One region of the Proteus faecis genome, then DNA from elsewhere that is predicted to be linked to it. Evidence: predicted binding sites of a transcription regulator. Region 1 holds the regulator's gene; each other region holds the start of a gene.

Region 1 (2,283 bases):
TCGCACGAGCATTGGCAGCAAATCCTAAATTCATTTTATTAGATGAACCTTTTGCGGGTGTTGACCCTATTTCGGTGTTAGATATTAAAAAAATTATCCAGCATCTCCGTGATTATGGATTAGGTGTACTGATTACTGACCATAACGTTCGTGAAACATTAGATGTATGTGAGCGTGCTTATATCGTCAGCCAAGGTCATCTTATCGCTCATGGTTCACCAGAAGAAATTCTTGAAAATGAGCAAGTTAAACGTGTTTACTTAGGTGAAGGCTTCCGCCTGTAATCTTTGATTCACTTTTACTCTGTCATGGATGACAACAGCAAAGGACTCATCGCATTATTATGAAACAAAGTTTGCAACTTCGTCTTAGTCAGCAACTGGCAATGACGCCACAGCTACAACAGGCTATTCGTTTGTTGCAACTTTCGACGCTTGAATTACAACAAGAAATTCAACAAGCGCTTGAATCTAATCCACTTCTAGAACAAGACGACGATCAACAAGATCCCGTTTTAGATGATACCTCTCATACAAAAGATCAGTCAGACTCAACAACAGAAACAACAACTGAAAACGACGTTGAAGAGTTCGATACACTGGATGCTTTAGAACAAAAAGAGATGCCTGATGATCTCCCTTTAGATACACAATGGGAAGAGATCTACACAGCAGGCACACCTTCTGGCACCAGTAATGACTATACTGATGATGAACTGCCACTGTATCAAGGTGAAACTACAGCCTCATTACAAGATTACCTAACATGGCAGGCGGATCTCACTCCATTTTCGGAAACAGACAGAGCCATTGCGATAAGTATTATCGATGCTATTGATGAAACAGGATATTTAACTGTCACAACAGATGACATCCTTACTGGAATGGGCGATGATGAATTAGAGCTAGATGAAGTCGAAGCCGTATTAAAACGTATTCAACGCTTTGATCCTATTGGTGTTGCTGCACGTGATTTAAAAGAGTGTCTTTTGATTCAGCTATCCGCTTTTTCAACAGAAACACCCTATCTTAAAGAAACGCAGTTAGTCATTAGCCAATATTTAGAATTGCTAGGTAACCGTGATTTTCGTCAATTGATGCGTCAAACGAAGTTACGAGAAGAGACACTAAAATCTGTTATTGAGATGATCCAGTCTCTTGATCCTAAGCCCGGATTAAGTATTGATACAGGCGAGTCAGAGTATGTTATTCCAGATATACTAGTAAAAAAATCAGGTGAACGCTGGCAAGTTGAGTTAAATACAGATAGCATTCCTCGCCTACGAATAAATGAGACTTATGCAGCATTGGGTCAATCGGCTCAAAATGAAAGCGATGGAAAATTTATTCGTGACAATTTACAAGAAGCTAAATGGCTGATAAAAAGTTTAGAAAGCCGAAATGAGACATTATTAAAAGTCGCTCATTGCATTGTTGACACACAGCAGGCATTTTTCGAATTCGGTGAAGAGCATATGAAGCCTCTTGTGTTAGCTGATATTGCTGAACAGGTTGAAATGCACGAATCCACCATTTCTCGAGTGACAACGCAGAAATTTTTGCATTGCCCGAGAGGAATTTTCGAATTGAAGTATTTTTTCTCTAGCCATGTGAACACTGATAGCGGAGGTGAAGCCTCTTCAACAGCAATCAGGGCTTTAGTGAAGAAACTAATCGCAGCAGAAAATCCAGCGAAACCACTTAGTGATAGTAAACTGGCCGATATGCTCGCAGAACTTGGCATACAAGTTGCTCGACGTACTGTTGCGAAGTATAGAGAGTCATTATCCATCCCGCCTTCAAATCAACGTAAAGAGTTGGTTTGAGCATAATTGAGAAGGAAGACACTATGGAACTTCAAATCACTGGTCATAATATTGAATTAACCGATGCTCTGCGTGATACCGTCAAAGCAAAAAGCGCGAAATTACCTCAGTTCTTTGACAAAATTAATAACGTTCAGGTTATCCTGAAAGTCGAGAAAGTTAATAAAATCGCGGAAGCGACCATTCAAGTTAATGGCGGTGAATTACATGCCTCTGCAGAAGCAGAAGATATGTACGCAGCAATTGATGGATTAATGGATAAACTGGCTCGTCAATTAACCAAACACAAAGATAAACTGAGACAACATTAATTCATTTCCCATTGTAAAATGGGGATACAATCGGCGAAGTTACTGCGTTGTTTATGACTCGGTTTAAACCAACGCCTAATCAATATCAGTAACGAAAAACCAGATGTCACTTTGTGGCATCTGGTTTGCTGGTCTAAGTGAATAAGA
Region 2 (2,283 bases), on a different contig from region 1:
GGATATAAGAAAATGTGAACCAAATAATCGTAAAAATGAGCAGTGCAGAAAAGCGAACACGCTCTCCTAATGCCCCAATAATTAATGCAACAGTGATAACAGCAAAAGATCCTTGAAAAGCAATATGCACATACTGATTAATTGAACCAGAAAGTGAATCTAGTGATACGTTATTCAAAAAAGTAAGTGACCACCCACCCCAAATTTTATTACCCGCGGTAAATGCCAAACTATAACCAAAGGTAACCCAAAGAATAACGACAACACTGAAGATCATCATCACTTGTGTAATCAAAGAAAGTACATTTTTCCCTCTCAATAACCCACCATAAAATAGAGCAATACCAGGCATCGTCATAAAAAAGACTAAAGCTGTACATATCAACATAAAACTATTATCCGCTTTATCAACAACCCCTGTTTCAGTCGCAAATGCAGATGAAGAAAAGTGTGTAAGCACTAACATTAATAGTAAAGAAAGTAAGCGTCTCATCGAATATCTCCTTTAAAGTGCTTCATCACCAGACTCGCCGGTACGAATACGGACTGCCTGTAATAATTCAAAAACAAAAATTTTTCCATCACCGACTTTCCCTGTATCAGTCGCTTGCATAATCACTTGCATAACTGGCTCTAGTTGCTCATCACAAATAGCAAGTTCTATTTTTACTTTGGGGAGAAAATTAACTTCGTATTCAGCCCCTCGATACAACTCCGCATGTCCTTTTTGTCGCCCATATCCCTTTACTTCACTGATTGTCATTCCCTTTATACCTAACTCAGAGAGCAACTCTCGTACTTCTTCTAATTTAAATGGCTTAATAATGGCGATGATATATTTCATATAAACCTCGTCGATATTTGAAAGAACAAACCCTACATAGAAAAGCAAAAGGCATGCCATTATTTAATTAATTGATATTTAAGAAAAAATAAACTTTTAAAATAATTTAAATGAAAAGAATCACCGAGTTGGTGCAAAAATACGATAGCTATTTTGATAAAAGCGAGATAATTGGGAAATCAAAAAGGGCACATACATTAAGATGATGTGCCCTCTAAAATTATATTTTTTTATTTAAGGTTATTATTCTACTTCAAGAGGAGTTTGTTCTTGTAAAGATTCTCTGACCTGCTGTAATTGATACATATTATAGTATCGCCCTTTTTGCGAGAGTAACTTAGCATGATCACCCTGCTCAACAATTGCACCACGATGAAGCACCACTATTTCATTGGCTTCAATAATAGTGGAAAGTCGATGAGCAATAACAATCAGTGTTGTTTTTTCCCTAACTACTTTTAACGCCTTCTGTATGGCTTGTTCTGTTCCAGAGTCAATATTTGCTGTTGCCTCGTCCAAAATAAGAATACGAGGAGGTATTAATAATACACGCGCCAATGCAAGCAACTGTTTTTGACCAGAGGATAAGCGACTACCTTGTTCACCAAGTTCTGTTTGCAACCCTTCAGGTAAAGCTTTAGCCCATTGATCAAGTTGAACTGTTTCTAATACATGCCATAAATGTGACTCCTCACATTCACGCCCTAACGTAATGTTGTCATACAGTGAACCCGATAATAAAACGGGATCTTGCTGCACCATCGCAATACCACTGCGCAATGCAGCATGAGAATACGCTTCTAATGGTTGCCTATCTAAAGAAATACTGCCTTTTTGCCAAGGATAATTACCCATTAATAAACTGGCTAAAGTACTCTTGCCACTTCCTGTGTGCCCAACGAATGCGACAAAATGGCGAGCAGGAATAGTTAAATTGATATCTTTTAATATCCATTGCTCATCACGATACGCAAACCAAAGAGAGCTGACATCGATATTACCTTGAGTGATAGAATGTGTTGATGAGCCGTAGTGCTGTAAAGGTGCATCCATCAGTTCAAAAACACGCTCACCCGAGACAACCGCCTGTTGTAGAATCGATTGCTGTGATGTCAATGTGATCAAGGGTTCATTTAATCGACCTAAATAACTGATAAATGCATAGATAACCCCAACACCAATAACAGCACTCCCCTGATACCCAAACAATATTAATAAACCGCACAGAACCAACGCAGAGAGCATACTTAATAAAGGACGTAATAACAGACCATCAAGTTTTAACGCTTTCATACGTGCTTGATAATGTTGCCAGCTGTCATCTGACATTCTTTCACCAAAACGAGCTTGTTGCCTAAATTGCTGAATAACTGACATACCATTAATCACTTCGTGGAAACCATCATTAATATTGGCAAGAAAATGACGCACATTACGTA
Region 3 (2,283 bases), on a different contig from region 1:
TTTAATGCACGAGCATGCTTGATAATACCGCCAATGTAATACAGCGCCATTTCAGATAATCCGCCATATTTATCACCCGCAAACAGATTTACACCGTTTTTAGATAGTGACATATGACAGTGCATCCCTGAACCGTTATCACCAACTAATGGTTTTGGCATAAAGGTCGCTGTTTTACCAAATACGTGAGCCACGTTTTGTACCACGTATTTATAAATTTGGGTTTCATCTGCTTTTTTAGTCATGGTATTAAAGCGAGTTGCCACTTCATTTTGACCAGCAGTTGCTACCTCATGGTGGTGCGCTTCAACGACTAAGCCCATTTCTTCCATGATGTTACACATGGTAGAACGAATATCTTGTGATGAGTCAACCGGTGGTAATGGGAAATAACCCCCTTTAACCATTGGGCGGTGACCTTTGTTGCCATCTTCATATTTGGTATTGGTGTTCCATGCCGCTTCAATATCATTGATAGCGTAAGATGCGCCTGAAATATCATTTTTGAAACGAATATCATCAAATAGGAAGAATTCTGGTTCTGGTCCAAACAGTACTGTGTCTGCAATATCACTTGATTTTAAATAATCTTCAGCACGTTTTGAGATAGAGCGAGGGTCGCGATCGTAACCTTGCATTGTGCCGGGTTCTAAAACGTCACAACGAATAATCAAGGTTGGATCTTGGAAAAATGGGTCAAGCATTGCAGTTGTTGCGTCTGGCATCAGTACCATGTCTGATTCGTTAATGCCTTTCCAACCACCAATAGAGGAACCATCGAACATTTTTCCTTCTTCAAAGAAATCATCGTTAACCTGATGAGCCGGAATAGTAAGATGTTGTTCTTTACCGCGGGTATCAGTGAAACGTAAGTCAATATATTTAACTTTATGTTCTTCAATCATGGATAATACATGTTCAAGGGACATAGGAACTCTCCTGGCGAATGGTTTTATTGAGTGCAGTGGCCTTACACATTTTTCGGTGAATTTTTTGCTCACCCAAATTCTATTGCGAAAAGCATGCCAACTTATCTAAAAAGGGATATATACTGTATTGATGAAGTTTAGTGTAGAATATCTCCTGTGATTTTTTAATTATTGCACAAAATTGGTGCAAATTAAGCCTAATTAGCTGCACTATTTTGGTGCAATCGAACGGATACTACTAAATTCTGAGGCGTGAAAAGGATCACAATTCAATTAATTGCATATTGTTAAGCAATCATTATTGTGATCTTGTTTAGTCTCTCGTCTAAAGCGTGTACAATACTGCGCTTATTTCTACAATGCCTGAGGCAAATTTTGTGATCGAAAACTTGCGTAATATCGCCATCATCGCCCACGTTGACCATGGTAAAACAACTATCGTCGATAAATTACTACAGCAATCTGGTACGTTCGGTGAACGTGAAACCGTTGCTGAGCGCGTGATGGACTCAAATGATCTCGAAAGAGAGCGCGGAATTACTATTCTTGCGAAAAATACAGCGATTAAATGGAATGACTATCGTATCAACATCGTAGATACCCCAGGACACGCCGACTTCGGTGGTGAGGTAGAACGCGTTATGTCTATGGTAGACAGCGTTCTATTGCTGGTTGACGCGATGGATGGCCCAATGCCACAAACTCGTTTTGTGACACAAAAAGCGTTTGCTAACAACTTAAAACCTATTGTTGTTATCAATAAAGTTGACCGCCCTGGTGCACGTCCAGACTGGGTTGTTGATCAGGTATTTGACCTGTTCGTAAACTTAGGTGCAACTGACGAACAACTTGATTTCCCAATTATCTATGCATCTGCATTAAACGGTATTGCGGGAACAGATTACAATGACATGGCTGAAGATATGACTCCGTTATATGAAGCTATTGTCAAATATGTAGAGCCACCAAAAGTGGATCTGGAAGGCACATTCCAGATGCAAATTTCTCAGTTGGACTACAACAATTACCTAGGTGTTATCGGTATCGGTCGTATCAAACGTGGTAAGGTTAAACCTAACCAACAAGTGACTATCATCGATAGTGAAGGTAATACTCGTAACGGTAAAGTCGGTAAAGTATTAGGTCACTTAGGCTTAGAACGTATTGAAGTTGAAGTTGCAGAAGCTGGCGATATCATCGCTATTACAGGCTTAGGCGAACTGAATATCTCTGATACGATTTGTGAAACAGGTGCTGTTGAAGCATTACCTGCATTAGCTGTTGATGAACCTACTGTTAGCATGTATTTCTGTGTTAATACTTCACCTTTCTGTGGCCGTGAAGGTAAGTTTGT

Evidence for each region. Region 1 encodes sigma-54, which starts transcription at its own class of promoters, with help from an activator protein. Its sites were predicted from a motif close to GTTGGCACANNTTTCGCTNT; they were not measured.
Region 2: glnK (P-II family nitrogen regulator) is a predicted target of sigma-54. The motif match lies at 886-905, and genes of this name have one in related genera.
Region 3: glnA (glutamate--ammonia ligase) is a predicted target of sigma-54. The motif match lies at 1,011-1,030, and genes of this name have one in related genera.

The regions. Positions count from the first base shown of each region.
Region 1 is NZ_JASVWV010000011.1:56,739-59,021, forward strand. It holds gene lptB (LPS export ABC transporter ATP-binding protein) at 1-284, shown strand, start outside; gene rpoN (RNA polymerase factor sigma-54) at 344-1,825, shown strand; gene hpf (ribosome hibernation promoting factor) at 1,849-2,136, shown strand.
Region 2 is NZ_JASVWV010000013.1:63,421-65,703, reverse strand. It holds gene amtB (ammonium transporter AmtB) at 1-493, opposite strand, end outside; gene glnK (P-II family nitrogen regulator) at 506-844, opposite strand; gene QSH13_RS15130 (SmdB family multidrug efflux ABC transporter permease/ATP-binding protein) at 1,088-2,283, opposite strand, start outside.
Region 3 is NZ_JASVWV010000006.1:141,184-143,466, forward strand. It holds gene glnA (glutamate--ammonia ligase) at 1-929, opposite strand, end outside; gene typA (ribosome-dependent GTPase TypA) at 1,289-2,283, shown strand, end outside.